Regions from separate parts of the Serratia sp. TSA_7 genome, predicted to be linked through region 1. Evidence: predicted binding sites of a transcription regulator. Region 1 holds the regulator's gene; each other region holds the start of a gene.
The links. Region 1 encodes PurR, which represses purine synthesis genes. Its sites were predicted from a motif close to CANGCAAACGTTTGCNTG; they were not measured.
Positions count from the first base shown of each region.

Region 1 (10,850 bases):
TGCCATAACGCCTGTTTGGCGGTGAAACTCTCCGCCGAAGTGAGCGACCTGTCGGAACCCATGCGCCACGCGTTGGAAATCGGCACCGCACGGGTGATTGGCCACCTGCAGGATGCCATCGAGCGCGGTATCCGCGAAGGATCGCTGTCGATAACCATGAGCCCGGCGGCCACCGCAGAAACGCTGTACTCACTGTGGCTTGGTGCCTCGCTGCGCGCCAAAATCCGCCGTTCGGTCGCCCCGCTGACCAGCGCGCTGGAAAGTATTGAATTGCTGTTGCGCCCGCCGCAGCCGTAAACGCAACACCCGAGCTTTACCGAAAAATCACTCTGTTGGGCTGTTATTTAGCCATTACTAGTCGACCGGTCTATTAATATAGGATGCACTATGAAGATTGAAAAATTGTTCTCCCCGCTGAAGGTTGGCTCTGCAACTTTGCCAAACCGCGTGTTTATGGCCCCGCTGACGCGTCTTCGCAGCATTGAGCCTGGCGATATTCCTACTCCGTTGATGGCCGAATATTATGCCCAGCGCGCCAGCGCCGGTCTGATCGTGACCGAAGCCACCCAGATTTCTTTCCAGGCGAAAGGCTATGCCGGCGCTCCGGGGCTGCATACCCCAGAGCAGATCGCCGCGTGGAAAAAGATCACCCAGGCCGTACACGATAAAAACGGCAATATCGCCGTTCAGTTGTGGCATGTGGGCCGTATCTCCCACAACAGCCTGCAACCGGGCCAACAGGCACCGGTAGCTCCTTCCGCGATCAATGCCGACACCCGCACCACCGTGCGTGACGAAACCGGTGCCTGGGTACGGGTTCCAACCTCGACCCCACGTGCGCTGGAAACCGAAGAGATCCCGGGCATCATTAACGATTTTCGCCAGGCAAGCGCCAATGCGCGTGAGGCCGGTTTCGACTTTATCGAGCTGCACGCGGCCCACGGTTATCTTCTGCACCAGTTCATGTCCCCAGCCTCCAACCAACGCACCGATCAGTACGGCGGCAGCATCGAAAACCGCACACGTCTGACGCTGGAAGTGGTCGACGCGACCATCGCCGAATGGGGTTCGGAGCATATCGGCATCCGCATTTCGCCGTTGGGCCCGTTCAATGGTCTGGATAACGGTGAAGATCAGGAAGAAGCGGCGCTGTATCTGGTCGAAGAGTTGAATAAGCGCAACATCGCTTTCCTGCACATTTCCGAACCGGACTGGGCAGGCGGCAAACCTTATTCCAACGCCTTCCGCGATTCAGTGCGTGCCCGCTTTAAAGGGGTAATTGTCGGCGCAGGCGCCTACACCGCCGAGAAAGCCGAAGAGCTGATCAACAAAGGCTTTATCGATGCGGTGGCCTTTGGCCGCAGCTACATCGCCAACCCGGATCTGGTCGAGCGTTTCAAACAGAACGCACCGCTGAACGAGGCGCAGGCGGAAACCTTCTACGGCGGCGGCGCCGAAGGCTACACCGATTATCCGACGCTGTAAGTAAGATAAAAAGCCCGCCGGTGCGCGAATGCCGGCGGGCTTTTTGCTGTTTATCGGCAAAGCCGCTGGGGCTGGTAAAGGCGGCTCTTGTCGTACAACGCGAATGCAATTAATGCAATTAATGAGTCGCCAACGTCGCCCAACGCGCGATCTCGTTGGCATCGACAGTATTCATTATTTCCCGAAACCAAACGGTAAATTTATCTGGGCTCCGTTTTATCTCGTCAGTTAATTGCTGAATATCCATCCACAGCCAGCTATGGGCTTCGGCAGGATCCCCCTGAGGTTCGCCATCAAATAATCCCACGTAAATATGATCGAACTCGTGCTCAATTAAGTCGCCCGGCACCTCTGACCGATAAATGAAGCTGGAGACCTGCTGCAACTCGCTGCTGAACCCCATCTCCTCCTGCAACCGACGCTGCGCCGCTGCTGCCGTCGCCTCTCCCCAGCGCGGGTGGCCACAGCAACTGTTGGTCCATAACCCAGCCGAGTGATATTTACTGAAAGCTCGCTGTTGCAGCAGTAAACGACCCTGGCTATCGAAGATAAAAATTGAAAACGCCCGGTGCAACAACCCCTGCTGATGTATCCGCGTTTTTGTTTGCGAGCCGATGGAATTATCATCGGCATCAACCAGAATCAGCATTTCATCCACTGATGGCCTCCTTCGGCAAGAGCGATGACTTCGTACTGGCAAAAAACTAACCAGCCCCAAATTTATCAATTGACGCGATCCAACCCTGGTCCGCTATCAGACCTCGCTCCCCTTGAGGGGGGTAATAGTACTTATTTCCCTGATTCGAACGACAGCATACTGTGCGGTTATCATCAGCATAGTCGATGCATAGGTGACATCGTCACCTTTATTCTCATGCCTTAGCCATGTCGATAAATTGAAATCCCTTATACGGCAACGCTATACTGAGTTTCGCTAAGATCCATTCGCCGTTGGCGACGGCACATCCAATCAGAGGAATTATGCGCTTACTCCATACCATGATCCGCGTCGGTGACCTGCAACGCTCCATCGACTTCTATACCAAGGTATTAGGCATGCGCCTGCTGCGCACCAGCGAGAACCCAGAATACAAATACTCGTTGGCATTTGTCGGTTATACCGACGAAAGCGAAGGCGCAGTGATTGAGCTGACCTACAACTGGGGCACCGACAGCTACGAGATGGGCACCGCATTCGGCCATCTGGCGTTGGGCGTCGACGATGTGGCCGCCACCTGCGACAGCATTCGCAACGCCGGCGGCAAAGTGAGCCGTGAAGCCGGGCCGGTCAAGGGCGGCACCACGATTATCGCTTTTGTTGAAGATCCGGACGGTTATAAGATCGAACTGATCGAGAACAAACACGCCGGTCAGGGCCTCGGCCACTGATACCGATGAGGGGCGCTTTCAGCGCCCTTCTTGTTATGCCTGCGATACCGCCTGCAACCGGGCGTAAAATTTGCCATAATGCGCGCTGCATTCGATGAAGATAAGAAACTGATGGCCGAAAAAAGTGATCTTAACGCCCTGAGTGGCCGTTTTCGTGGGTTTTATCCCGTAGTGATAGATATAGAAACCGCTGGATTTAATGCCAAAACCGACGCGCTGCTGGAGATTGCCGCCGTTACGTTAAAAATGGATGAAGAAGGCTGGTTGCAGCAGGATGAAACCCTGCACTTTCACGTTGAACCTTTTGAAGGCGCCAACCTGCAACCGGAAGCGCTGGCATTCAACGGTATCGACCCGCATAACCCGTTGCGCGGTGCAGTAAGTGAATACGATGCGTTGCACGCCATTTTTAAAGCGGTACGCAAAGGCATCAAGGACCGTGGCTGCAACCGGGCGATTATCGTGGCGCACAACGCCAACTTTGATCACAGTTTCCTGATGGCCGCAGCAGAACGCGCAAGCCTGAAGCGCAACCCTTTCCACCCGTTCGCCACCTTTGACACTGCCGCGTTAAGCGGGCTGGTGTTGGGGCAAACCGTGCTGGCGAAAGCCTGCATTGCCGCCGATATTCCGTTCGACAGCACCCAGGCGCATTCGGCCCTGTACGACACCGAACAAACCGCTCAACTGTTCTGCGAGTTGGTTAACCGCTGGAAACGCCTTGGCGGATGGCCGCTGGCCATCGGTAATAACGACTAAGCCACAAATAAATCGGGCGGCCCAGTTTGCACTGGCGCCGCCCGATGTCTTCTTGCAATCAACCCGAGCCGTTATGGCTGCTGGTCTTCTTGCTCTTTGTACTTCGCTGCCGTTTCTTTGATCAGCTGTTGCAGTTCGCCGCGCTGATACATTTCGATAATGATATCACAGCCGCCTACCAGCTCACCGTCTACCCACAGCTGCGGGAAAGTCGGCCAGTTGGCGTACTTCGGCAACTCGGAGCGGATGTCCGGATTCTGCAGAATATCAACGTAGGCAAAGCGTTCGCCACAAGCAGACAGCGCCTGCACTGCTTGCGCAGAGAAACCGCAGTTTGGCAATTTCGGTGAACCTTTCATGTACAGCAGAATTGGGTTCTCACCGATCTGCTGCTGAATTTTTTCAATCGTCGTCATTTATTGCTTCCTCAAGCCACATCTCATGGCCACAACATGCATCACACTGGCTATTGTAGCGGCTGGAACAGTCGCAAGAAAACGCCATCTTTTGCAAGGGTATTCCCCGTTGCCAATCGCATCTCACCGGCAAAGGCCGTTCCGGTTAAAACATACGCTCAGAATAACATTTTTAATCCGACCATTTCACTAATATATTTTTCCGCCACTCGGTATCCTTTAATAATTCCGACAGCGGAGAAAGGTGATTTTTTATACATCAACGGATTGATTTTTCAACAAAAAAAATGCTGTTAACGTTTTCTCACAATATGGATTATCATTTATGAGTTCTTCGCTGTTTTATATGGCGAAATTGGGGAATACTGTCATTCTTTCGATATCTGTTCCGGGGCCAAGGTTGGTAACGTCGACATGCGTTTAATTCTTACGCTTTTTGTGCTGTTGTTTACACAGCTATTCTTAAATCTGGCGCACGCTGCGCCACAGGCGCGTATTGCCGCCGAGCAGCGCAAAAGCCACGTTAATGAAGCCCGGCCGGATGACCGCAAGAAAAAGAAAGCGGCAAAGGCCAGCAAAAAAGTGAAAGTCACTGCTCCGCCAAAAACAGCCAAGGTTTCCAAAACCAAAACAGAAAAAACCGCTAAAAAGATCGTCAGCGCAAAATCGAAACACCAAACCCAGAAAATAGCCAAAATCAAAGTGACCCCACCGAAAAAGGGTTACAAAAAAGGCTATGGCCGTCACCGGGAACCCGGCATGGCCACCGCCAAATTGGCTCGCGACGAAAAACCGCTGAAACTCAGCCCGGCGCACAAAAAGCGCTATCAGCACGCCAAGCAAACCGCGATGGCCAAGCTGATGGATCAAATGGGCAAACCTTATCGCTGGGGCGGCACTTCGCCAAGAACCGGTTTTGACTGTAGCGGACTGATTTATTACGCCTATAAAGACGTAGTGAAAATCAAGATGCCGCGTACTGCCAACGAGATGTATCACCTGCGCGACGCGGCGCCGATCAAGAAAAACGAGCTGGAAAGCGGTGACCTGGTGTTCTTCCGCATCAACAACCGCGGCGTGGCCGATCACGTCGGCGTCTATCTGGGCAACGGCAAATTCATTCAGTCACCGCGTACCGGTGAGGAAATCCGTATCAGCCAGTTGGACAACGACTACTGGCAAAACCACTACATTGGCGCCCGCCGTGTGGTAACACCGAAAACCATTCGATAATCGCCTCCGCGGCTGGCCCCCCAGCCGCACGCCTCACCGCCTACCGCAAGCGTTCTGATCTTAGGCCTTTTCGTCGCTCTCAGACCACGGTTTCGCGAAGCCGCATGGAAAACATCCGGCAGTGGGTGAACGGAGCACTTGTGGAAAAATCTGACGTAGCGGTGGGAAAATGCGAACAAGCGCAGTGAACTGCGCCTGTGTGACAACCGGGGATCAGTTCAACGCCGCGGTGAAGCTAAAAGCAATAATAACGGCCAGCGCACACACAGTGGTGAACAGTGACATTTTCAGATCGGTATCCATTACAACTCCTTTTCAGACGGGTTATCCCAAGGATAAAAGGCACACAATTAATGCGTCAAACCATTTTCCCACAGTTAGACAATAAAATCTTGTTATCATTTCCCGGTTTATAATACTGATTACCTCTTCCACTTTGGCTCAATATGGGACAAAATTCGCAGTTCACAACTGCGTACCGGCAAAAATGCCCCTCCTGACCAAACGCTGACGACTTCAATACACTAAAAACTCAGCTTCGCTTATTTGGAAGAAGGATCTACGCAGGCAAACGATTAACATCACACTTACATGCTGCAACATGTGAGTTCAGGAGTCATTCTTTACATGGCAACGATTAAAGATGTGGCCAAACGCGCTGGCGTTTCCACCACCACCGTTTCGCACGTCATCAATAAGACTCGTTTCGTCGCCGAAGAGACTAAAGCGGCCGTTGCGGCCGCGATCAAAGAGCTGCACTATTCTCCCAGCGCCGTGGCGCGCAGCCTGAAAGTCAATCACACCAAATCTATCGGTCTGCTGGCTACCTCCAGCGAAGCGCCCTATTTCGCCGAAGTGATCGAGGCGGTGGAAAACAGCTGCTACAGCAAAGGCTATACGCTGATCCTGTGTAACTCGCACAATAACCTCGACAAGCAACGCGCTTATCTGGCGATGCTGGCGCAAAAACGCGTCGATGGCCTGCTGGTGATGTGCTCTGAATACCCGGATCAATTGCTGGGGATGTTGGAAGATTACCGTAACATCCCAATGGTGGTCATGGACTGGGGCGCAGCACGCGGTGATTTTACCGATACCATTATCGACAACGCCTTCGAAGGCGGTTATCTGGCCGGCCGCTATCTGATCGAGCGTGGCCACCGTGAGATTGGCGCCATTCCGGGCCAATTAGCGCGCAACACCGGCGGCGGCCGCCATCAGGGCTTTTTAAAAGCCATGGAAGAAGCCAATATCGAGGTGCGCGACGAGTGGATTGTACAAGGTGACTTCGAACCGGAATCCGGCTACAAGGCCATGCACCAGATATTATCGCAGAAACAGCGCCCAACGGCGGTATTCTGCGGCGGCGACATCATGGCAATGGGCGCTATTTGCGCCGCTGATGAGCTGGGGTTGCGCGTACCGCAGGATATTTCCGTTATTGGTTACGATAATGTGCGCAACGCCCGCTATTTCACGCCGGCACTGACGACCATCCATCAGCCCAAAGAGCGTTTGGGCGAGATGGCGTTCACCATGCTGCTGGATCGCATCATCAGCAAGCGTGAAGAATCGCAAGTCATTGAAGTACATCCGAAGCTGGTTGAACGCCGCTCGGTCGCCGACGGCCCCTTCATCGATTACCGCCGCTAGTCGCCTGCGCCGGGAGCCAAAGCGGCTTCCGGCGTCACTTCGCTTAACCATTCCTGATTCAAGGTTTCGCTGTCCCCCAGGTAATCCAGCAGCCAGGCCATCGCCGGCGATGGGGTATTCTGCTGCCAGGTCAGGCAACATGGGCTGGCGGGAAATGGCTGTTGCAGTTGCAGCGCCACCAATTCACCACGCTGTACCAACGGCAATACCTGATGCGCAGGCATCATGCCGACGCACAATCCGGCGCACAGGCAATCCACCGCAGAGGCCCAATCCGGCACCACCAGCCGCCGTTGATTGTCCAGCGTCCAGGTGACCCGCTTGGGCAGATTGCGTGACGTATCCTCCAGACACAGCGAAGGGAAAGGCCGGAGCTGATCATCTTTCAGCAGGCCATCCAACCCCGCCAAGGGATGCTGGGGGCTGGCGACACACAACCAACGCATGTCGCCCATGTCGCGAAAGGCGAAACCGCCGCCAACCGGCACCGCCCGCGTAGCGCCGATCGCCATATCGGCACGCCCGTCCACCAGCGCATCCCATACGCCGTTAAACACTTCGGGTTGGACCAACAGCTCGACATCGGGGAATTGACGGTAAAAATCCAGCACCAGCTGACGGCAGCGCTGCGGTTTGACGATGATATCCACCGCAATTTTTAATTGGCCACGCCAACCATTGGCCACCTGCTGGCACTGCCTGCGAGTGTCGAGCATTTTTTTGATGACACCGCGCGCTTCCTGAATAAACAGCGTGCCGGCCGGCGTCAGTTCTACATCGCGATGACGCCGTTCAAATAGCGGTACCGCCAACCATTGTTCCAGTTGCCGCACAGTATAGCTAACCGCCGAAGGTACCCGGTGCAGTTCCTGCGCCGCCGCGCTGAAGCTGCCGGTGCGGGCGACCGCGTCCACGACATCAAGCGAATATTCAGACCACATGATTTTTGCCTTCAATTTTTTTAACAGCACTTCGCAAATATTACCGTTTCACAAGCAGAGATCCAGCCGGATACACTTGCCGGCGCTAAAAACCTGCGACAATAAAATATTAATGAGAAATACCATGCGAAATTCCTTTGGTTTTATGTTCTATCTTGCCGGCCTGAGCATGCTGGGTTACCTGGCCACCGACATGTATCTGCCCGCCTTTGGCGCTATGCAGCAAGATCTGCAAATTTCCGCCGGCGCAATCAGCGCCAGCCTTAGCATTTTCCTGGCCGGATTTGCCTTTGCTCAACTGCTCTGGGGACCGCTCTCCGATAATTTGGGCCGTAAACCCGTGCTGCTGATTGGCCTGGCGCTGTTTGCTCTGGGCTGCCTCGGCATGCTGTGGGTGCAAAATGCCGTCCAATTGTGGTCGCTGCGCTTTATCCAGGCGATCGGTGTGTGTTCAGCCGCCGTCACCTGGCAGGCACTGGTCATTGACCGCTACCGTGAAGGCAAGGCCAACCGCGTATTCGCCACCATTATGCCGCTGGTAGCACTTTCGCCTGCGCTGGCACCGTTGGTCGGCGCCTGGCTGTTGAACCACATGGGATGGCGGGCAATTTTCGCCGTGCTGCTGGGTATCACCGTCATTTTGCTGCTGCCGACGCTGTTACTGAAGGAAAGCGCCAAAAGCGCGCCATCTGCCCAGACCAAAAACACCCTGAGTTTCTTCCAACTGCTGAAATCGCCGGTATTCAGCGGTAACGTCACCATTTTTGCCGCCTGCTCTGCCGGTTTTTTTGCCTGGCTCACCGGTTCGCCGTTTATTCTTGGCGATATGGGTTACAGCCCCAATGATATTGGTCTGAGCTATGTCCCGCAGACGCTGGCTTTCTTATTGGGCGGTTACGGTTGCCGTACGGCGTTAAACCGCATGAATGGCAACACCTTGCTGCCCTGGCTGCTGGTAGGTTATGGCATCAGCATGGTGGCGTTATATCTGGTGGCGACATTGACCGAGCCCACGCTCACCACGTTGCTGATTCCATTCTGCCTGATGGCGCTGGTCAACGGAGCCTGCTACCCGATCGTAGTGGCGAATGCGTTGATGCCGTTCCCGGAAGGCACAGGCAAAGCCGCAGCGCTGCAAAATACCCTGCAATTGGGCCTGTGCTTTGTCGCGAGCCTATTGGTTTCGGCCTTTATAGCCCAACCGCTGTTGGCGACGGTAACGGTGATGGTTTCAACGGTAGTATTGGCCGCGTTGGGGTATATGTTGCAACGGGGAAAAGTGATCGATAATTCGCAGGCAGTGCGACAGGAACATGCTAACTCTGCGTCATAATTACCTGCACGAATAATCACTTAAAGAATATTTTTGCCGAGTGCGATTTACGGTTGAGTAAGCGCCTCGGCAAGCCTATACTCAAAACGACCTTTTAAAATAACACTTTTATAGTCTTATTATCACAAGTAGCTGTTGTGTACGCGTATGGCGTCACACTTTTTTAAGGATTTGTTTATCCGCGCCTATTGCGCTGGAGCCTTCTTAAAATTTTCCTCTGTTCATAGTCGGATATCAGACGCCACGGTGACTTTCCACCGTAGGTATACATATGCGCCCGCAGAAATTGTCTAAGCTATTTTCTGGCGGGTCATAAGTCAGAAGAAGGTGATGGAGAAGCTATGAGTTCATCGTGTATAGAAGATGTGAGCATTCAGGACAACCCATGGTACCGTATCGCTCATGAAATGCTCAGTATGGCCGGTATAGAAATAAACGGCTCACGTCCTTTCGATATTCAGATTAAAAATCCTGATTTTTTTAAACGCGTGTTGCGGGAAGGTTCTCTCGGCTTGGGCGAAAGCTATATGGATGGCTGGTGGGAATGCGAACGGCTGGATATATTCTTTCAACACGTAGTCGGCGCAGGCCTGGAAAAGAAACTCCCCCACCATGTGAAAGATATCCTGCGAATTGCCGCCGCGCGATTAATCAATTTGCAATCGAAGAAACGTGCCTGGATTGTCGGCAAAGAGCATTACGATCTGGGAAACGATCTGTTTACGCTGATGCTCGATCCCTATATGCAATATTCCTGCGCCTATTGGAAAGAGGCAACCACGCTAGAAGAAGCGCAGGAAGCCAAGCTGCGAATGATTTGCGAGAAACTGCAGTTGCAACCGGGGATGAAATTACTGGATATCGGCTGCGGTTGGGGCGGCCTCTCCGCCTTTGCGGCGAAAAACTATGGCGTTTCCGTCGTGGGCGTAACCATTTCCGCCGAACAGCAAAAGTTGGCGCAGGAGCGCTGCGCCGGGCTGGACGTTGAAATTCTGCTGAAGGACTACCGCGATCTGCACCAGCAGTTTGATCGCATTGCCTCCGTCGGCATGTTTGAGCACGTTGGCCCCAAAAATTATCGCACCTACTTCAAGGTGGTGGAGCGTAATTTAAAACCGGATGGCCTTTTCCTGCTGCACACCATTGGCTCGAATCGGACAGATATGAATGTTGACCCGTGGATCAACAAATATATCTTCCCGAATGGCTGCCTGCCTTCAGTTACGCAGATAGCCAAAGCCAGCGAGGGGCGTTTCGTGATGGAAGATTGGCATAATATTGGTGCCGATTACGATCGTACCCTGATGGTCTGGTACGAGCGTTTCAGGCAGGCATGGCCGCAATTGGCTCAGCGTTATTCCGAGCGTTTCGAACGTATGTTCAGCTATTATCTGAACGCCTGTGCAGGGGCGTTTCGCGCGCGTGACATTCAATTGTGGCAGGTGGTATTCAGCCCTAAAGGCATTGAAGGCGGTATCCGCGTCCCGCGCTGATTAATGCCATGCCACAACGAAACGCCCCCGGTTTTTACCGGGGGCGTTTTATATTATGCGCTAACCAATGGCTGATCAGCCGCAATAAACCCGAATGATTTTATCCTCGCTGTCGCCCAGGAAGTTCAGACGACGCAGGTTAAAGTCC
Region 1 is NZ_JBQZFU010000001.1:813,467-824,316, reverse strand. It holds gene ACUTQW_RS04060 (TetR/AcrR family transcriptional regulator) at 1-297, shown strand, start outside; gene ACUTQW_RS04055 (alkene reductase) at 388-1,485, shown strand; gene idi (isopentenyl-diphosphate Delta-isomerase) at 1,604-2,143, opposite strand; gene gloA (lactoylglutathione lyase) at 2,467-2,874, shown strand; gene rnt (ribonuclease T) at 2,953-3,633, shown strand; gene ACUTQW_RS04035 (Grx4 family monothiol glutaredoxin) at 3,705-4,049, opposite strand; gene ACUTQW_RS04030 (C40 family peptidase) at 4,464-5,282, shown strand; gene cydH (cytochrome bd-I oxidase subunit CydH) at 5,496-5,585, opposite strand; gene purR (HTH-type transcriptional repressor PurR) at 5,910-6,935, shown strand; gene punR (DNA-binding transcriptional activator PunR) at 6,932-7,876, opposite strand; gene punC (purine nucleoside transporter PunC) at 8,001-9,209, shown strand; gene cfa (cyclopropane fatty acyl phospholipid synthase) at 9,551-10,702, shown strand; gene ACUTQW_RS04000 (I78 family peptidase inhibitor) at 10,778-10,850, opposite strand, start outside.

Region 2 (10,850 bases), 730 kb from region 1:
TGCGGTTCCAGCAGGAAATTGGCCAACAGTTCAATATTGAATACATGCAGCACGCCGTTACGGTTGTTATCGGCGGTTTGCTGCGTCCACATGATCAGTGTCGGCACCCCTTTGGCGACGGCAAGAGAAGGGCGCAGGGTCAACTTTGTGCTACCGTTTGCCAGAGTGGGCAAGATAGCGTTGAAAACATAGTTACGTGCACCGAACAGGCTGGAACAGTAAATAACCCCGTCGTTGACTAACAACACGGCCCGCAGCGCCTGATTTTGCGCGGCGCGGAAGCGCAGTGTCGGCAGGACGGATTCACAGGATTGTTCCAGCAAGGGCATGGAGCGCTTGGCTTGCTGCTCAGCCGGCGCCAGCAGATTGTTGATTTTGGCGACAGTACGGGTGGCCAGTACCCGTTGGCTTTGTTCAATGGTGCCGAGTTCCTGATAGTAACGGGTATACAGCGAGAGCAACAGAATAGCCAACCCAACCGCCCCGGCCAGCAGCCAACGGTAATAACGGTATTTAGTCACGGCAAGTTGGGTCATCAACATCGGTAAATCCTTGTTCGGTAAGCTAGCCAAGAATCCTCGTCAGGCCAAATTGCCATGGAATGATACTCGGCTAATTCTAGCCTGTCGTTATACAAGAGTGATGGTAACCCAGTAAATTATTTAAATTTAGAGAAACAAAGGGCTAAATTGCAGGTTAACCGGTGGATCGACGAGATATTGTAAAATTATTTTTTCGTGACGGCGTCACTTGTGACGAGTAGGGAATTGATTATCAAGATCTTATACAAAGAAAAACCCCGCCGTGAAGGCGGGGTGTGGGGTCAATCGCACTGCACTTTTATTGCCAGGCCGCCGCGCGAGGTTTCGCGGTATTTGGCATTCATATCTTTGCCGGTTTCGTACATGGTCTCGATCACCTTATCCAGAGAAACGCGTGGTTCACTGGTGCGACGCAACGCCATGCGCGCCGAGTTGATCGCTTTCACGGACGCAATCGCATTACGTTCAATGCAAGGGACCTGAACCTGCCCGGCAACCGGATCACAGGTCAGACCCAGATTGTGCTCCATGCCGATTTCCGCCGCGATGCAAACTTGCTCCGGGCTGCCACCCAGCAATTCAGCCAGGCCTGCTGCCGCCATAGAGCAGGCGACGCCGACTTCCCCCTGGCAGCCTACTTCGGCGCCAGAGATGGAAGCGTTCATTTTGTAGAGTGCACCGACGGCACCCGCAGCCATAAAGTAGCGGATGTAAATGTCCGGGCTGACGGATTCGATAAAGTGGTCATAGTAGGCCAGTACGGCAGGAACGATGCCGCAAGCGCCGTTGGTTGGCGCTGTGACCACGCGGCCGCCGGCGGCGTTTTCTTCGTTAACCGCCAGCGCGAACATATTGACCCAGTCAATAACGTTCATTGGGTCGCTGGACAGCTTATCGGAGGAAACCAGCAAACGGCGCAGCGCGGAAGCGCGACGCGGTACACGCAGCGGCCCAGGCAGCACGCCCTCGGTGTTCAAACCGCGATCGATACAGGCGCGCATGGTCTGCCAGATGTTGCCGAAGTAGGTTTCGATTTCCTGCTTGCTGTGCAGCGCCAGTTCGTTCTGCATCACCATGCCAGATAAAGACAGCCCGGTCTCGCGGCAGTGATCGAGCATTTCACGAGCAAAATTGAACGGGTAAGGAACGGTCAGCTCATGTTCGTCGGCTTTGCCGAAGTTCTCTTCATCGACGATAAAACCGCCGCCGATAGAGTAGTAGGTCTTGCTGTAAACTTCTTTATCGCCGGCGAAGGCATGGATCTGCATGCCGTTTTCGTGCAGCGGCAGGTTGTCGCTGCGGAAAACCATGCCGCCGTCGCGCGGGAAATCGACTTCATGCAGGCCGCTGGCCAGCATCAGGCGTTGACGTTGTTCTACATCGCGAATAAAACTCGGGATGCTATCGATATCAACGGTATCCGGCATATTGCCCGCCAGGCCGAGGATGATAGCGATATCGGTATGGTGACCTTTACCGGTCAATGAGAGTGAGCCGTAAACATCTACAGCTACACGCGTGATAGAAGGCATCAGGCCTTTATTTACCAGATCGTCGACAAACTGTTTGCCGGCTTTCATCGGTCCAACCGTATGAGAGCTGGACGGGCCGATGCCGATCTTAAACATGTCGAAAACGCTAATCACGCTAAAACTCCTTAGAGGCATATTGTTATGGCTGCATCGGTTAAAAACCGCGCAGGGAACAGCGATATTGTAAAAGGCCCGTACGGATTCGGTTGCCTTTTTCGCATGAAATAAAATAATCCTTGGTGTTGGTTTACTTATTGATTGTCTCTGGCAGCCGGTCAGCCGTGGAACCTTCCGTTGCCCAAACTCAGTTAATGACAATCGCGCCAGCTTCCGTTGCGGGGCGCTGCCGGTTTAATCCCTATATTGATAGTGGTTTATTCCGGACGGCAGTATTTTACAGGTATTTCGTAAGGTTGAAGAGAGGGTTTACAGTTTTTTTAAAACTCTCATGGCCAGAAAGGTAGTTGAAAAAGCAGAGGAATGAAGTGATGCCGATCGCTTTACCCGCGCCTGTTACGCAGGTAACCGTTTGTCTTGTGATCTGTGTCACGTATCTGGCGTTAAATATTCACCTGCTGCGCCAGCCGGCGAATGATAGCGGCGGTCAATCCCCAGACAAACTGACTCTGATACCAGGAAAGATAAATGCGGTGCGAGTGGCCTGCGCGGTGGATATCCAGCGGATAATAGCGTGACAGCGTCAACGCTTCATGCAGCGGGATCTCAAAGACGTCGGCCACTTCGTCTTCGTTGGCGCTGAATTGCACATCGGGCGAGATCAAGCCGACCACCGGCGTGACCTGGAACCCGGTGCTGCTGTCAAGCGGCGCCAGTTGGCCAAGCACGGTCACCGACTGGGGTGGGATCGCCACTTCTTCGTGCGCTTCACGCAGTGCGGTGATAATCGCCGAGCCATCTTCGGCATCGGTTTTGCCGCCGGGAAATGCCACCTGGCCGGCATGTTTACGCAGTGAGTCGGCGCGGCGGGTGAGCAGCAGAGTGGGTTCGGGGCGGCAGACAATAGGGATCAGCACCGCCGCCGGGCGGGTATTGTGCGAAATCTGCGACGCCTGCGGCAACTGCAGTTGGAAGCGGCTGATAAAAGCGGCAAGCGAGGTCGGGTAAATCGGTTGGCTCACGACGAGGTAACCTCTCCCAATTGCGGCAAGATACGGCCGACCTTATCAAAGGTTTCCTGATATTCCGCCTGTTCCTGGCTGTCGGCCACGATGCCGCCGCCTGCAGAACAGTAAATGCGACCGTTTTCGGTGATTAACGTGCGGATGGTGATATTGGTGTCCATGGTGCCGCAGGCGCTGATATAACCGATGCTGCCGCAGTAGGCATTGCGCCGCTGCGGCTCCAGCTCCTCAATGATTTCCATCGCCCGCACTTTTGGCGCGCCGGTAATGGAGCCACCCGGAAAGCAAGCGCGCAGCAGTTCGGTTGCTGCTGTGCGTTCCGGCAGGATGGCGGTGATGGTGCTGACCAAATGATGGACTGCGGGGAAGGGTTCGACCACGAACAATTCGGGGACGCGCACGCTGCCCGGCTCGGCAACACGGCCGATATCATTACGCAGCAGGTCGACAATCATCAGATTCTCCGCACGGTCTTTCGCAGAGTGTGCCAATCGCTGCGCCTGCTGCGTATCCTGATCGGCATCGTCCAGCCTCGGCAAGGTGCCTTTGATCGGACGGGTTTGAATGTGCCGGTTCTCCAGCCACAGAAAACGCTCGGGCGAAACGCTCAGTACGGCGTTGTCCGGCAGGCGTAAAAAGGCGGAGAAGGGCGCGCGGTTGCTGGCGTTCAGTTGTTGAAAGGCTTGCCATTCATCGCCCTGATAATCTGCTGAAAAGCGCTGCGCCAGATTAATTTGATAGCAATCACCGCTACGCAGGTAATGCTGAATGCGCTGGAACTTTTCGCCGTACTGTTGGCGCGTCATATTGGCCTGCCAGCGGCTGGTCAAGGCAAATGCCTGCTGCGGTTGCGGCCGTTGTGCGTTAAGCCACTGCCAGCGCTGTTCCGTGTCGCCGTAGCTGAGCAACGTCAATGTCTGCCGGTGGTGGTCGGCAATCAGCGCCCAGTCATAAATGCCGATCGCCATATCCGGCAGCGCGATATCCGCCTGTGCCCATTGCGGCAGCTTTTCCACTCTGCGCCCCAGGTCGTAACCGAACAGCCCGAGTGCGCCCCCCTGAAACGGCAGGTTGGGATCTGCCGTGGGATGCCACTGCTGTTTTTCCAACTCTTCTTGCAGCAGACTGAACGGATCTTCTTGCGACTGCTGGTCATCTTCACCGCGGCGAACCTCGGTGATTTGCCCTCGTGTGGTCAGAGTTGTGCAGGGATCTGCGACCAGGATATCGAAACGGTTATGCGAGTGTTCGGCAAAGCCTGAGTGCAGCAACATCGCCCACGGCTGCTGTGCCAGCGGAGCAAAATGCTCCAGCAGGGCGGTACGGGTGTAAGGCAAAGACTTAAGATTCGGTGCGGTTGCGCTCATGGGCCTCAATAAACCTGACTGACGGGAACGGCGGTTTCTGCCCGCTATTCTGCCATATTCGACCGGCGGGTGCATGTTCTGGCGTTGGGCGCCAGAGCACACTTCACATAAACGGTGAGTAAACGATTTTGTAATGAAGCATTTTTTGCGCCATTAACGACAATTTTATGTGTTAGAAAATAATAATTCAGGCTGAGGTTAAATTAATTTAAATCTGCAGGCGCTGATTGAAAATAAAACAATTTATTGTTTTTACCTTGTTATTGTTTCGGGGTGTCATCAAAAATAGTGAGGACGACATGCCTTATTGCCAACAACGTCACAAACGAAATTTTGCTGTCTCGCACTGTCGCGATTTTCACCTTTATCCGCTATCTGCGGGGGAATGAAAATTAAAGAAAATTCGTTGGAAAAAGACGCGCTTGGGGGCCTGGTTTGATTATTTAACCTTGAGTCGCTTCATTTAACTGTGCACCGTTTTTTTAGAAAATAGAAATATTTATTCGTTACTTTTTGCGAAGAGCTGCCTATGCCCTTAATCCTGAGTGTCATTGTCCCGTTGCATAACGCGGGAGCACTGTTTGAGCCTTTCATGGCGTCGTTGTTGGCTCAGGATGAGCGGCGGCTGGAGGTGATCATCGTTAATGATGGTTCCACCGACGGCTCTGGCGCTATCGCCCACCGCTATGCGCGGCAATACCCGCATATTACCGTGATCGACCAGCCTAATTCCGGCGTTTCCTGCGCACGCAATGCGGGGCTGGCTATTGCGCAGGGAAAATATGTGGCGTTTCCTGATGCGGATGATTTATTGGCGCCTGAAATGTATTCAACGTTAGTGGCCTTGGCCGAACAAGAACAATTAGATGTCATGCAGTGTAACGGCCAACGTTATTTTTCCCGAGAAAACGAACTGCAAGAGATTATTCCGCAAAAGCGACTGGGCGACACCGGCGTTATTAGCGGGGCACAATGGCTAGAGCGGGCGCTGAAAACAAGAAAATTTATTCATGTGGTTTGGTTGGCGGTGTATCGTCTTGATTTTATTAAGCGGCATCAGTTGTATTTCGAACCGGGGTTACATCACCAGGATATTCCCTGGACCACCGAGGTGATGTTTAATGCGCAGCGGGTCAAGTACCTCAGCAAAGCGTTGTACCGGCAACGGGTGCACGATCAATCCATCAGCAATCGCCGCCGCACCGGCAAGGCGAACGTGGAATACCAGCGACACTATATGAAAATAGTGGAAATGCTGGTGGTGCTTAACCAACGCTATGCCAGCAAAATGGTTATTCGACCGGCTTTTCACTGGCAGATCGCCCGCGAGGCGTTGGGTATTTGCCACAGTATTCGGCGGGAGCCTGAGCCGGCGGCGCAGTGCCAAATCACCGCTGAGTTTTATCAGCGTGGTATTGATAGAACGATGGCGGCTAACGCACGCGGCCTCAAGCAGATCTGGCACGTTACGTTGTGGTTGCATCGTCTGAAGCAGTGGCGGGATTGCGATCATTGCTCGCAGCCCGCCGCCGAATAACAGGCGTTGGGATCCGCCGGTTTAAGGCGTATAATCCCCCTCCATTTTGCCGGAGAGAAACACATGCTTGCAGGTATGCCGTCATTGAGTCACCAAGAGCAGCAGGACGCTGCGGACCGTATCCATCTGTTGATGGAACAAGGCATGAGCAGTGGTGAAGCCATCGCGCGCGTCGCGCAGGAAATCCGCGAAAAACACCAGGGCGACCAGGTTAGCGTTCTGTTTGATGATGAAGACGAAGACTATCAGGAAAGGCCGGACGAACAGGCTGACGACGATTCGGAAGAAGACGAAAACTATTGATGTTGCAGGGGCCGGCAAGCCGGCCCCAACGTTTTATCCTTCAATCACTACCGCAGCGGCAGCCTGCTTGGCTAACGCCACCGCCTCTTCCACATTTTCCGCCGTTGCCAGCGCCACGCCCATCCTGCGTTGCCCGTTAATTTCCGGTTTGCCGAACAGGCGCAACTGATTGTGGCCGCTCAATGCGAGTTCCAAACCGCTGAAGCGCAGATCGCTGCTGGTCATTTGCGGCAGGATCACCGCCGAGGCCGAAGGCCCGAACTGGCGAATGGCGCCAATGGGCAGGCCAAGGAAGGCGCGAACGTGCAGGGCGAATTCGGACAGATCCTGCGAGATCAGCGTTACCATGCCGGTATCGTGCGGGCGCGGTGACACCTCGCTGAAGATCACCTCATCGCCGCAGACGAACAATTCAACGCCGAACAGACCAAATCCGCCCAATGCCTGCACCACGTTTTGCGCGATCTCCTGCGCGCGGTTCAGCGCCAGTTCGCTCATCCGTTGCGGTTGCCACGACTCACGGTAATCACCGTCTTCTTGACGGTGGCCTATTGGCGCGCAGAAATGGACACCGTCGATCGCGCTGATGGTCAGCAGAGTAATTTCAAAATCAAACTTCACCAGACCTTCGACAATCACTCGGCCGCCGCCGGCGCGGCCGCCCTGTTGGGCGTAATCCCAGGCGGTTTTCAGCTGTTCCGGGCTGCGGATCAGGCTCTGGCCTTTACCGGAGGAGCTCATGACCGGTTTGATAATGCACGGATAGCCAATTTCGGCGACGGCCTGCCGGAAGGCTTCTTCACCGTCGGCGAAGCGGTAACTGGAGGTTGGCAGGCCCAGGGTTTCTGCGGCCAGGCGGCGGATGCCTTCGCGGTTCATGGTCAGGCGCGTTGCTTCGGCACAGGGCACTACGCGGTGCCCTTGTTGCTCCAACTCAACCAGCATGCTGGTGGCGATGGCTTCGATCTCCGGCACGATGTAATCGGGACGTTCCTGTTCAATCAGGGCTTTCAGCGCGTTGCCGTCCAGCATGTTGATGACGTGGCTGCGGTGCGCCACGTGCATGGCCGGGGCGTCCGCATAGCGGTCTACGGCAATCACTTCCAGTCCTAAACGCTGGCATTCGATGGCAACTTCTTTACCCAGCTCGCCGGAGCCGAGCAGCATAACGCGAGTGGCGGACGGGCGCAGGGCGGTTCCAATAGTTAACATAGTCTCGTACCTGGATCTGTGGATTTAAGGCGGTCTGATAACGGGTGTGCAGTATATACGAAAACGTTTGCGCGTGCAGGCGGGGGATGGCGTTGGCGATGTTATTGCCAAATAAATGCATCCGGCGGCTTTTTTTATGCGTGAAATCCGTAATCCCTACTATCTCTGTTATCATCTGCGGTTGATTCGGCGCCAGCCCGTGGGCGCGCCGCCATTCCATTTGCCATATAAGAGTTATCGCCGTGAGCACAGTATCTTTTTCTTCCCTGCCGCTGCCAGCCGAACAGTTGGCCAACCTCAACGAACTGGGGTATGCCGAAATGACGCCGGTGCAGGCCGCCGCGTTGCCCGCCATCCTGAAAGGGCAGGACGTACGAGCCAAAGCAAAAACCGGCAGCGGCAAAACGGCTGCGTTCGGCATCGGCCTGCTGGATAAAATCAATGTTTCCCAGGTGGCGGCGCAGGCGTTGATCTTGTGCCCGACGCGCGAGCTGGCTGACCAGGTAAGCAAAGAGTTGCGTCGTCTGGCGCGCTTTACCCAGAACATCAAAATCCTGACCCTGTGCGGCGGCCAACCTATGGGGCCACAGCTCGATTCGCTGGTGCATGCGCCGCATATCGTGGTGGGCACGCCGGGGCGTATTCAGGAGCATCTGCGCAAGAAAACGCTGGTGCTGGATGAACTGAAAGTACTGGTGCTGGACGAAGCCGATCGCATGCTGGACATGGGCTTTGCCGATGACATCGACGATGTGATCAGTTACACCCCGCCGCAACGCCAGACTCTGTTGTTCTCCGCGACCTATCCGAGCGGCATCGAGCGCATCAGCGCCCGCGTGCAGCGTGATCCCTTGAATGTGGAAGTGGACGATGGCGACGATCAGACCTCCATTGAACAACGCTTCTACGAAACCACCCGCGATCAGCGTCCGGCGGTGCTGGTATCCGCCATCCGCCATTACCAACCTTCTTCCTGCGTGGTGTTCTGCAACACCAAGCGCGATTGCCAGAGCGTATATGAAGCGTTGGAAGCCCGTGGCATCAGCGTATCGGCGTTGCACGGCGATCTGGAACAGCGCGATCGCGATCAGGTGCTGGTGCGTTTTGCCAACCGCAGTTGCCGGGTGCTGGTAGCGACCGACGTTGCCGCTCGCGGGCTGGATATCAAAGAGCTGGAGCTGGTCGTCAACTATGAGCTGGCGTTCGATCCGGAAGTACACGTACACCGTATTGGCCGTACCGGCCGCGCGGGCCTGAACGGCCTGGCGATCAGCCTGTGTACGCCGCAGGAGATGGAACGTGCGCATGCGATTGAAGAGTACCAGCGCAAGGCGGTCAACTGGGCGCCGGTGTCTGAACTGAGCGGCGCTTCCAATACCACGCTGGAGGCCGAAATGGTCACCCTGTGCATCGACGGCGGGCGCAAAGCCAAAATTCGCCCTGGCGACATTCTCGGTGCCTTGACCGGCGACGCCGGGTTGACGGCCGCTGAAGTGGGCAAAATCGACATGTTCCCGGTACACGCCTATGTGGCGATCCGCAAGGCCAGTGCTCGCAAGGCGCTGCAACAGCTTCAGCAGGGCAAAATCAAAGGCAAGAACTGCAAGGTGCGGTTGTTGAAATAATCCGCGTCAGGGGTGCGCTTGCATCCCTGCGTAAAACCACCTTATACTGTATAAAAATACAGTATTCTAACCTTTGAGGAATGCACACATGGCCGTTGAAGTAAAATATGTGGTGGTGAGAAACGGTGAGGAAAAGATGACTTTCGCAACCAAGAAAGAAGCCGATGCTTACGACAAAATGCTGGACCTGGCGGACAGCCTGGGTGAATGGCTGCAGCAGGCGCCTTTGAACCTGGATGAGGAGCAGCGTGAAGGGTTGAGTTTCTTCCTGGCGGAGCATAAAGACGCGCTGGGGCAGATTTTGCGTGGCGCCGCGCCGGCGGAAGCGCCGAAAAAACCGACCAGAGTGAAAACGGAAAAATCCGTCGCTACCTCAAAAGAGGGATCTGCGTCAGAAAAGCAGGCAGCATAATGACTTATGTTGCGGCAATGTGATGAAAAAGGATCTAGAATGACCCGTGGAATAACTTTCTTCAGTCGCTTTGAGCAAGACATTTTGGCCGGGCTCAAAACCATTACTCTCCGGGATGCCAGTGAATCCCACTTTCAGCCCGGTGAGGTATTGCGCGTTAGCCGTAATGAAGACGACGTATTTTTCTGTTTTATTGAAGTGCTGTCAGTCACACCGGTTCGCCTGGATGCGCTAACCGAACAGCATGCCAAACAAGAAAATATGTCGCTCAGCGAGCTGAAGCAGGTGATCAAGGAAATCTATCCGGGGTTGGATGAGCTGTTTGTCATCAGCTTTGTAAAACGCTGATCCTTTGCCAGACCTGTTGTGAGCCAGGGGGCAAATCCCCATGGATAGTGTCAATCACAACTGGAGGGCATATGAAAAGAACGGGACTGAGTGTGGCCGTAGCGCTGTTGGCCATGGCGGGTTTGACGACGGCGGTACAGGCACAAGAGCAACGCACGGCCAAAGTGGCGCAATGCACCGGTCTGCAACCTGCAGACGTCGCCGCTCAGGTAAAACGCGATTATCTGCAGAACCGCATCACGCGCTGGGCATCGGATAAAAAGTTGCTGGGCACAGCCACCCCGATAGCCTGGATCAGCCCGGAAGCCATCACCGGCAAGGACGCGATCTGGCAGGTGCCGTTGACGGTACGGGGCACCAAGCAGGATAAAACCTATAACGTTACCCTTAACTGCAACACGGGTGAAATCAGCTACAGCGAACCGCAGTAACGCCACTGCTTTCAGGGTATCGCCTGCCTGAAAAATAATAAACCCGCCTTGTCAGCGGGTTTTTTAGTTTTAGCGGTTTGCCTTAGTCAGTGAACGGAATAACCAGTTCGCCGGGCTTTACTTCCAGCCCTTTTGCCAGCTTTTTCGCCAGCGCTTCGGTTTTGCTGTTATCCGGGTTCAACACGTAGGCCGGTTTTTGATCGAAGTAGGATTTCAGCGACTGATTCAGGTAAGGGGTCAGGGCTTTCATCACCGTCTGCATTTTCTCCGGCTGCACGCTGTAGTCGGTCAACTCCATGTCTTTCAGGAATACCGCACCTTGTTCACGGTCATAGACCGGCTGCGCTTTCAGCGTCAGTTTCAGGTCCGCAGTCTGCGGACCGAGGATTGAGCTGATAT
Region 2 is NZ_JBQZFU010000001.1:1,538,697-1,549,546, reverse strand. It holds gene ACUTQW_RS07380 (EAL domain-containing protein) at 1-542, opposite strand, end outside; gene sdaA (L-serine ammonia-lyase) at 824-2,188, opposite strand; gene ACUTQW_RS07370 (CoA pyrophosphatase) at 2,635-3,213, opposite strand; gene pabB (aminodeoxychorismate synthase component 1) at 3,210-4,583, opposite strand; gene ACUTQW_RS07360 (glycosyltransferase) at 5,113-6,120, shown strand; gene ACUTQW_RS07355 (YoaH family protein) at 6,184-6,423, shown strand; gene purT (formate-dependent phosphoribosylglycinamide formyltransferase) at 6,457-7,635, opposite strand; gene dbpA (ATP-dependent RNA helicase DbpA) at 7,878-9,260, shown strand; gene ACUTQW_RS07340 (YebG family protein) at 9,349-9,672, shown strand; gene yqfB (N(4)-acetylcytidine aminohydrolase) at 9,712-10,020, shown strand; gene yebF (protein YebF) at 10,092-10,451, shown strand; gene ACUTQW_RS07325 (lipoprotein) at 10,534-10,850, opposite strand, start outside.
Region 2: a site for PurR is predicted at 7,692-7,709, ahead of purT (formate-dependent phosphoribosylglycinamide formyltransferase). Genes of this name have one in related genera too.

Region 3 (10,850 bases), 120 kb from region 1:
GCGCTGACGCAAAGTGACGACATCTTCAAAGCCTTGGGCGCACATGGCGTGGTACGGCGCGGCAACGGCATTCAGATCATCGTGGGCCTGCACGTTCCTCAGGTCAGGGACCAGATAGAAACGCTGATGAAGCAAGATGCTTTCACACCATCATCCATATCCGGGGCGAGTTCCCCGACAAAAACATCCATTACGGAGGCAGTATGAAGAAGAAATTCTCAGTAGTCGTGGCCGGCGGCGGCAGCACATTTACACCGGGTATCGTATTGATGTTACTGGCGAATCTGGAAAGGTTCCCGCTGCGTTCCATCAAGTTTTATGACAACGATGGCGCACGTCAGGAAATTGTGGCCGAAGCATGCAAGGTGATCCTCAAAGAGCAGGCGCCGGACATTGAATTCGGCTATACCACGGATCCGAAAACGGCCTTTAGCGATGTCGATTTTGTCATGGCGCATATCCGTGTCGGTAAATACCCGATGCGCGAAAAAGACGAAAAAATCCCCCTGCGTCATGGCGTCGTAGGACAGGAGACCTGTGGGCCTGGCGGTATCGCTTACGGTATGCGCTCCATCGGCGGCGTACTGGAAATCGTCGATTACATGGAGAAATATTCCCCGAACGCCTGGATGCTGAATTACTCGAATCCGGCCGCAATTGTGGCGGAAGCGACGCGCCGTTTGCGCCCGCACTCCAGGATCCTCAACATTTGCGATATGCCGATCGGCATTGAAGGACGCATGGCGCAGATTGTCGGGCTGAAATCGCGTAAAGAAATGCAGGTGCGTTATTACGGACTGAATCACTTTGGCTGGTGGACGTCGATTGAAGATTTGAAGGGTAACGATCTGATGCCCAAGATCCGCGAACATGTGGCTAAACACGGCTATGTACCGTCAACCAATGAGCCGGGTGTCGAAGCCAGTTGGAATGATACATTCGCCAAAGCGAAAGATGTCTGGGCGTTAGATCCGTCTACGTTCCCTAACACCTACCTGAAATATTACCTGTTCCCGGACTACGTGGTTGCGCATTCCAATCCGGAACATACCCGCGCCAATGAGGTGATGGAGCACCGAGAAAAACACGTTTTCAGTTCCTGCGCTGCGATTACCAAGGCGGGGAAATCTTCCGCCGGCGAACTGGAGATTGATGAACACGCGTCTTACATCGTTGACCTGGCAACCGCCATCGCCTTCAACACTCAGGAAAGAATGTTGCTGATTGTGCCGAATCAGGGCGCCATCAACAATTTTGATCCGGAAGCGATGGTTGAAATTCCGTGTCTCGTCGGTAGCAACGGGCCGGAACCGCTGACTGTCGGTAAGATCCCGTTGTTCCAGCAGGGGTTGATGAGCCAGCAGGTGGCGGTTGAAAAACTGGTGGTCGAAGCCTGGATTGAGAAATCCTATCTGAAACTGTGGCAGGCGATAACGCTCTCGAAAACCGTGCCGAGCGCTTCTGTCGCTAAAGCCATTCTGGACGATCTGCTCGAAGCCAATAAAGACTACTGGCCAGAACTGAAGTGATTTGACGATTATTATCTGTGGCGGCGCAACCTTCGGGGGGCGCCCACACAATGTTCGAAAACAACCCGCCGCGGTTTTAACCCCGTTCCCCCCTCCCGTAACAAGCAATAATCTCCCCGGCCACCGCTACCGCGATCTCTGCAGGCAGTTTGCCTTTGACGTCGGGCAAGCCCAGCGGGCAACGCATGGCGGCTATAGCCTGTTCGCTGATGCCACGCTGGCCAAGCTTGTATTCGAAACGTTTACGCTTGGTCAGCGAACCAATCAGGCCAAAGTAACCGGCATCGCCACGGCGCAAAATGCGCTCCGCCAGCGCCAGATCCAGCGCGTGATCGTGGGTCATCACGATGAAATAACTGCCCGGCGGCATGGCATCGACGATCTCCAGCGGCTCATCGCAAATTTCTTGCCGCACTCCCGGCGGCATCGCCGCAGGGAACTCCTCCGCACGCCCATCAACCCAACGCACCCGGCACGGCAAGGTGGCGAGAATGTTCACCAGCGCACGGCCCACATGCCCGGCACCAAACAGCGCGATTTGCGGGCGCGGTGGGATCAAGGGTTCGAACAGCACTCTGGTGGTTCCGCCGCAGCACTGGCCGAGCCTCGCCGCCAGCGGGAAACGCTCCAGCCGCAGCGTGGCGTCACCCTGTTGCAACATCTCACGCGCAATCGCCAGCGCCTGGAACTCCAGGTGACCGCCGCCGATGGTATTGACCGCCCGTTCGGCGGTCACCAGCATTTTGGTCCCGCGGTTACGCGGCGTGGAACCTCGTTCGTCCACCAACGTCACCAGCACGCAGGGCTCGCCACGCCTGCGCGCTTCCGCCAGCGCCTCAATCCATTCGTCCATCGCCGTTCCCCCGCGTCAGTTCAGTGACAATGTCACTTGACAGCATCTGTTGCACGCCCCACAGCACCCGTTCCGGCGTGGCCGGCGCGTCAATATTGGGCTGCAGGCGGTAGTCCGCCAGGCTGGCGACCGCGTCCTTGATCGCGCACCAAACCGAGATCCCCAGCATAAACGGCGGCTCGCCCACCGCTTTGGAATGGAACACCGTATCTTCCGGGTTTTTGCGGTTCTCCAGCAGCGTAACGCGCAGATCGGCGGGCACATCGCCAATCGCCGGAATTTTATAGCTCGCCGGGCCGTTGGTCAGCAGCCTGCCTTGTTCATCCCACACCAGTTCTTCACTGGTCAGCCAGCCCATGCCCTGCACAAAGCCGCCCTCAACCTGGCCGATGTCGATAGCCGGGTTCAGCGAGTCGCCCACGTCATGCAGAATATCGGCGCGCAGCAGTTTGTATTCGCCGGTCAGGGTGTCGATCAACACCTCCGCGCAGGCCGCGCCGTAGGCAAAGTAATAGAACGGGTGACCGCTGGCCTTGTCGCGATCGTAGAAAATCTTCGGCGTGCGGTAATAACCGGTACTGGCGAGCGAAACCTGATTGAAATACGCCTGCTCGACCACCTGCTCGAAGCTGAAATAGCGCTCGCCCACCCTGACCTGGCCGTTGCTGAAGGCAATTTGTTCGGCGCTGACCTGGTGCTGTTTGGCAAGCATGTCGATCAGCCGCTGTTTAATGATTAGCGCCGCATTCTCCGCCGCCTTGCCGTTCAAATCGGTGCCGGATGACGCTGCCGTCGGCGACGTGTTCGGCACCTTGCCGGTGTCGGTGGCGGTGATCTGTATGCGTTCAATATCCACCTGGAACACTTCGGCGACGATCTGCGCCACCTTGGTGTTCAGCCCCTGGCCCATCTCGGTGCCGCCGTGGTTGAGCTGAATGCTGCCGTCGGTGTAAACCAGCACCAGCGCACCGGCCTGGTTGAGGAAGCTGGCGGTAAAAGAGATGCCGAACTTTACCGGCGTCAGCGCCAGCCCTTTTTTCAGGATCGGGTTCTCGGCGTTGAAACGGCGGACAGCCTCGCGCCGTGCCTGATAATCCGCGCTGCGTTCCAGTTCGGCGGTCATTTCCTGCAGCAGGTTCTGCTCCACCGGCTGGTGGTAATGGGTGATGTTGCGGTGGTCCTTGCCGTAATAATTGGTCTTGCGCACCGCCAACGGATCGAGCGCCAGATAGCGCGCAATATGGTCCATGATCTGCTCAATCGCCATCATGCCCTGCGGCCCGCCAAAGCCGCGATAGGCGGTATTGGACGCGATATGGGTTTTGCATCGGTGGCCGGTAATCAATACATCTTGCAGGAAATAGGCGTTATCGGCGTGGAACATGGCGCGATCGACAATAGAACCGGAGAGATCGAGCGAATAGCCGCAGTTGCCGGCCAGGTCGATCTTGATGCCGTTCAGTAACCCGGCATCGTCAAAGCCAACGTCATAGTGAATATAAAACGGGTGGCGCTTGCCGGTGATCAGCATGTCGTCGCGGCGGTTGAGGCGCATTTTGGCCGGCCGGCCGGTCAGGTGCGCCACCACCGCACACAGGCACGCCGGGCCGGCAGCCTGGGTTTCCTTGCCGCCGAAGCCGCCGCCCATGCGACGCATGTCGAGGGTGATCTTGTGCATCGGCAGATTGAGCACCGAGGCCACCAGCTTCTGGATTTCGGTCGGGTTCTGGGTGGAGGAATACACCAGCATGCCTCCGTCCTCGGCGGGCATCACTGACGCAATCTGGGTCTCCAGATAAAAATGCTCCTGGCCGCCGACGTGCAACTCGCCCTGAATGCGGTGCAAAGCCCGCGCCAGCGCGCCGTCGGCATCGCCGCGCCGATGATGGTGCGCCTCCTGCACCACAAAGCCTTCGCGCAGCGATTGCGTCACGTCCAGCCGCACCGGCAGATCCTGATACTCCACCTTCACCGCCTGCGCCGCCCGCCAGGCGATCTCGGGATCTTCTGCCGCCACCACCGCGATCACCTGCCCGACGTACTCCACCGTCTCCTTCGCCAGCAGCGGATCGCCGTGGGTCAGCGGTGCAATATCCAGTTCCCCCGGCACATCCTGCCAGGTGATCACCCGCACCACGCCGGGGAAAGCGTAACAGGCCGACAAATCCAGCTTGATGATGCGCGCATGCGCCCGCTCGCTCAGCCTGGCCGCCAGATGCAACTGGTTTGGGAACTCCAGCCGATCGTCAATGTATTGCGCCTCGCCGCTGACGTGTTTGTCGGCGCTTTCATGTTTGCGGCTACGGCCCACCCCGGTGGTCAATGGCTGGCGGAAACGTTCGGCCAGTTGTTCCTGCGTCGCTTCAATGCGTTTGTTATTACTCATGAGCCGTCACCTCAATCGCCAAATGCGGCGCGGTCAGCGCAATGAAATAGCGGCGCAGCAGGTTTTGCGCCACCAGCAGGCGATAACCGCTGCTGGCGCGAAAATCGCTCAGCGGCGTAAAGTCCTGCGCCAATGCCTGCACCGCACGTTCAACGGTGGCGCGCCGCCAGGGCTGCCCCACCAGTTGCTGTTCGCATAGCAAGGCGCGTTTTGGCGTCGCCGCCATGCCGCCAAATGCCAACCGGGCGCTGCGAATAATGCCGCGTTCTATCCCCAGGTTAAAGGCGCCACATACCGCCGAAATATCGTCCTCCAGCCGTTTGGAGACTTTCCAGGCGCGGAAATCCGCCGGAGCGGTGGCCGGCAACACGATGCTTTCGATAAATTCCCCCGGTTGCAGCGCGGTCTGGCGATAGCCCAGGAAGAAATCGTGCAGCGGCAACTCACGCCGCACATCGCCGCAGCGCAGGTTCAGCATGGCATCCAGCGCCAGCAGCATGGGTGCGCCGTCGCCAATCGGCGAAGCATTGGCGATATTACCCCCCAAGGTGCCCTGGTTGCGGATCTGCTGCGAAGCGAAACGCGCCAGCAACTCGCCGAAGGCCGGGTGATATTTTTCCAGCAGCGGATACAGGTCGCTCAGCGCCGCACCGGCACCGATCGTCAAGCGTTCGCCCTGCCAACTGACTTGCTTCAACGCCTCAATCTGCCCAATGGCGATCATCAGCGGTAAATCCTGGTGGCGCTGGGTGACCTCCAGTGCCAGATCGGTGCCGCCGGCCAACAATTTTGCCTGCGGGTGTTGCTGATACAACCCCGCCAGCTCGTCGATCGTTTGCGGCATCAGACAGCGTTTACCCGCCGCTTCCAGCGGTGTCGCGGCACGGATGGCTTGCAGGCGTTCCACGGTTTGCCGTTGCCCGCGATCGAAACTGTCCTCGCCCTTGACGCCGCAGGCCTGCTGCGCCGCCGCCAGAATCGGCCGGTAGCCGGTGCAGCGGCACAGGTTGCCCGCCAGCGCCTGTTGCGCCTGCTCACGCTGGTATTCCCCGCCGTTCTTTTGCAGACAGAACATCGACATCACAAATCCCGGCGTGCAAAAACCGCACTGCGAGCCGTGGCAATCGACCATCGCCTGCTGCACGCTGTGCAATTGGCCATGGTGTTTCAAATCCTCCACCGTAATCAGCTGTTTGCCGTGCAGCGCGCTGACGAACGTCAGGCAGGCATTGACGCTGCGGTAGCGCAACTGTCCGCCTTCCGGCTCGGCCAATACGACGGTGCAAGCGCCGCAGTCACCGGAAGCACAGCCTTCTTTGGTGCCGCAACGGCCCAGGTTGCGGCGCAGATAGTTCAGCACCGTGGTGTTGGGATCGAGCGCGCTTTCACTTTTTAGCGTTTGATTAAGCAGAAACTGGATCATGCTGCCTCCTGGTGCGCGGCCGCGCGATAAACCACTTTGCCGTCAACGTAGGTACGATAAACGTTGCGATCGTCCCCCAGCGTCATCAGCAAGAACAGCTGGTCCGCCAGTTCGCGGCTGTTTTCATGGCGCAGCTTCTGCAGCGGCGACACCGCCGGATCCAACACCACAAAATCCGCCTCTTTACCGACGCCGAAGTTGCCGATTTTATCGTCCAGCGCCAACGCGCGCGCACCGCCCAAGGTGGCGTGATAGAAGGCTTCGCAGGCGGAGAGCTTATAGCGCTGCAACTGGCCGATCTTGTAAGCCTCGCCCAGCGTTTGCAGCATATTGAAGGTGGTGCCTGCGCCGACATCGGTGCCGATGCCCAGCTTCACCTGCTTCTGCCAGGCTTTTTGCAGGTTGAACAACCCGCTGCCGAGGAACAGGTTGGAGGTCGGGCAGAACGCGATCGCCGAGCCGGTCTGGCACAGGCAATCCCACTCTTGCTCTTCCAGGTGCAGGCAGTGAGCGAATACGCTTTTCTCGCCGGTCAGGCCGTACTGGTGATACACATCCAGATAGCTGCTGTTCTCCGGGAACAGCGCTTTCACCCAGGCCACTTCATCCAGGTTCTCGCTCAGGTGGGTGTGCAGCCAGGCATCCGGAAACTCTTCGCGCAACCGCTGCACCTGCGCCAATAGCGCTGGGGTGCTGGTGGGGGCGAAACGCGGCGTTATCGCATAGCCCAGCCGTTGTTTGCCGTGCCAGCGCTCGATCAGTTCACGGGTTTGCCGGTAACTTTGCTCCGGGGTTTCCAGCAGTTCATCCGGTGCGTGGCGGTCCATCATCACTTTGCCGGCGATAAGACGCATGTTCAGCGCCGCCGCCTGGCTGAACAACGCGTCAACCGACTGCGGATGTACCGTTCCGAACACCAACGCCGTGGTGGTGCCGTTGCTTAACAGTTGTTGCAGGAAGAACGCCGACATCTTGCCGGAATGCCGTTCGCAGCAGAACTGGCTTTCGGTCGGGAAAGTATAGTGCTTCAACCACGCCAACAGCTGATCGCCATAAGCGCCGATCATTTCGGTTTGCGGATAGTGAATATGGGTATCGATAAACCCCGGCACGATCAGCTTGTCGCGGTAATGCGTCACCTCAAAACCCGGCGGCAACAACGGTTCGCCCTGCTGCCAACTGCCGAGCCAGACAATGGTGCCTTCGTTTAGCAGCAGTAATCCGTCGGGAATATGCCGCAGTTGCTCATTCAACTGTTGCGGGCTCTCCACGCAGGCCGCGATATCGAAAAAATTGCCACGAATAGCCGTGGTGAATTGCATGTTCATGTTGCCGTTCCTTTTCTACCGACCCACGTACCGCCCCCCGTTGAGTGAACTCAATCCGGTGGAATATGTCGGTCTTTTTATCGTTTGCAGATGTTGATTTAAGGATAGCAAGCAGCGTGCCAGTTGGTTTTTTATTAAAAAATACCCTTTAAAAACAATACCATAAAATGAACAATTGGAATTGCACGAGAAAGTAAAAATAATTAAAAAGCAAGCAAACGGTTGCCTGGAAAATAGCAACCGTTTGCTTGCCTGAGCTAATTAAACCGATGCACCAACATCGAGCAAAAATATAAATCGAGAAAATTAAGTGGCTATTTCAATAACACTTCATAACGTGGGTTAAACTCGTCGAACAACGGCAGCGCCGCCGCCCCCAATGCTGCGGTATCCGCGCCGGTGGTGCCCAACCGCACGCGCAGACCATCGAGGTATTTGCTGCGCACCGAGCGGTGCAAGGGCGCCAAGCGTTTGATCAACTGTTCAACGATGCTTTCCGGCATCAGCCCGCCAATAATCACCGCCTCGGCATCGAACATGCACTCGACGATGTTGATCGCCTGGCGCAGCGCAGGCACCGCAGACTCCAACCAGAGGTCGATCTGCGCCTGCGGCAATGCCAGCAGATCCTGCGGCATGGCACGCATCGGATCCAGCCCGCAGCTCTCATAGGCTGCCTGCAGCGAGACGTAGCGTTCAAGGCAACCCTGGTTGCCGCAATAACAAGCCCGCCCGCCCGGTTGCACAATCATGTGGCCTATTTCACCGGCATTGTGCGCATGGCCGGTATAAATACGCCCGTCAGTGAAGATCCCCGCCCCGAGGCCGGTGCCGAGATACAGATAAATAAACGAATTGAGCTGCCTGGCCACACCGTGCAGACGTTCGCCGATGGCGGCGACGGTGGCGTCGTTCTCCAGCGTCACCGGCAGGCCGCTCTGCGCGTTAAGTTCAGCCACTACATCGATATTTTCCCAGCCGTTGAGGGTAGTCGGCCCAACGGAGGAGATCCCTTCCACGCCAAACGGCCCCGGCATCACCACGCCGATGCCCAGCATTTTTCCCCAGGCCATATCCGGCTGTTGGCGCATTTCTTGCAGTACATCACAAATCAGTTTCAAGGTCGCAGCAGGTTGCGGCTTTTGCACCATAATCAGCCGATGGAAACGAACGCTTCCTGACAGATCAACGACGATGATCAGAAGCGACTGGTGGTCCAGATGGATGCCGATGGAATATGCACTGTCTGGATTGAGGGTCAACGGCGTCGCCGGTTGGCCCCTCCCTCCGGCACGGCGCGGCAGGTGCGAGGAGAGAATGCCGGCCTGCTCCAGCTCTGTCGCGATGTTTGAAACGGTTTGCGGCGTCAGTGAGGTCAGCCGGGCGATTTCGGCACGAGTCAGTTCGCCGTGCAGACGGATTGCCTCTATCACTACGCGCCGGTTGTGTGCACGAGCATGTTCAAGGTTAGTGCCGGATGTCGTCATAACTGCCTATGCAGAAAGGGAAATCGGTGTTTGCAGTATGGTGCCCTCCATTAAAGCAATCAAATTGATTTAAGAATCTTTTTAACACCGGAGAACGCACCATGAAAAGCCCTATCCGCGCCGCTAAGGCCGCCTGTACCCTGTCTGCCCTGGCGTTTTGCATCTCAAGCGCCTTTGCCGCCCCTACGCAAATCAACGCGCTGTTTATGACCCAGGCGGCTTATAGCGAAAACGACATTCGCGCCATGACCGCCGATTTCACCCAACAGCACCCGGATATCACCGTTAACCTCGAGTTCGTCCCTTACGAAGCGCTGCACGATAAAATCGTCGCGGCGCGCGGCGCAGGCAGCAACGGCTACGACGTGGTGCTGTTCGACGCCATCTGGCCGGCCGAATTCGTCAAGTTCGGCCTGCTGCAGGATGTCACCTCGCGCATCAGCGCCGACGACAGCGGCAAGATTTTCGACGGCGCCATGACCACCGTCACTTACAAAGACAAGCGCTGGGGAATGCCGTGGATCCTCGATACCAAATACCTGTATTACAACAAAGCCATGCTGGCCAAGGCCGGCATCGGCGCCCCGCCGAAAACCTGGCAGGAACTGGCGCAGCAGGCGGAAATCCTGAAACAGAAAAACGTGGTCAAATACCCTCTGGTGTGGAGCTGGTCACAGGCCGAGGCGCTGGTTTGCGATTACACCACGCTGGTGTCCGCCTTCAAGGGGCAATTCTTCCAACAGGGGAAAATCAACTTCTCCACCCCAGCATCATTACAGGCCGCCGGCTACATGAAAGACACGCTGGACAAGGGGCTGACCAACCCGAACTCGCGCGAATATCTGGAAGAGGACGTGCGCAAAGCCTTCTCTAATGGCGACGCCGCCTTCGCGCTCAACTGGACCTATATGTACAACATGGCCAACGATCCGAAGCAGAGCAAAGTGGCCGGCGATGTCGGCATCGTGCCGGCTCCGGGATCGGTTGAGGGCCAGGTTTCCGCCGTCAACGGCTCGATGGGCCTCGGCATCGCCAAGGCCAGCGCCCACCCGGACCAGGCCTGGCAGTACATCAGCTACATGACCTCCCAGCCGGTACAGGATAAGTACGCCAAACTGAGCCTGCCGATCTGGAAATCTTCCTACGACGATCCGGCGGTGCAGAAAGACCAGCAACCCTTGATCGCCGCCGCCAAACAATCGTTGAACGTGATGCTGTCGCGCCCTGAAACTGCCGATTACTCACGGCTTTCCAACGGATTGCAGCAAGATTTGCAGCAGATCCTGCAAGGCAAGGTGACGCCGCAAGCGGGCCTGGATGCGGCTACCAAAAGCGCGGCACGGCTGCGTTAAGGGATGACGATGCTCACTTTGCCCCAACGTGAGCGGCGTCAGGCATGGGTGCTGCTGGCACCCATGCTGCTGATGATGCTGCTGTTAACCGCCTGGCCGCTGGGCCGCACCCTGTGGCTGAGCTTTACCGACGCGGCGCTGGTCGGTGACGGCGTAACGCCTGCCTGGGTCGGCGTCGATAACTTTCTGTATGCCCTGACCGACCCGGATTTCCAGGCCACGCTGTGGCGCACGCTCTATTTCACCGTGGTTTCGGTGGCGTTCGAAGGGGTGATTGGCGTGTTGGTGGCGCTGCTGCTCAACCAGCAATTCCACGGCCGCAACCTGCTGCGGGTACTGGTGATTTTGCCCTGGGCGCTGCCCACCATCGTCAACGCGACAATGTGGCGGCTGAACTTCAATCCGGATTACGGCAGCATCAATGCGCTGCTGACTCAGCTTGGGGTCATCGACCATTACCGCAGTTGGCTGGGCGATCCCGCCTCGGCGTTG
Region 3 is NZ_JBQZFU010000001.1:930,973-941,822, reverse strand. It holds gene ACUTQW_RS04620 (alpha-glucoside-specific PTS transporter subunit IIBC) at 1-207, shown strand, start outside; gene ACUTQW_RS04615 (6-phospho-alpha-glucosidase) at 204-1,529, shown strand; gene xdhC (xanthine dehydrogenase accessory protein XdhC) at 1,606-2,382, opposite strand; gene xdhB (xanthine dehydrogenase molybdopterin binding subunit) at 2,366-4,768, opposite strand; gene xdhA (xanthine dehydrogenase small subunit) at 4,761-6,191, opposite strand; gene guaD (guanine deaminase) at 6,188-7,519, opposite strand; gene ACUTQW_RS04590 (ROK family transcriptional regulator) at 7,834-9,006, opposite strand; gene ACUTQW_RS04585 (extracellular solute-binding protein) at 9,108-10,358, shown strand; gene ACUTQW_RS04580 (carbohydrate ABC transporter permease) at 10,368-10,850, shown strand, end outside.
Region 3: a site for PurR is predicted at 7,731-7,748, ahead of guaD (guanine deaminase). Genes of this name have one in related genera too.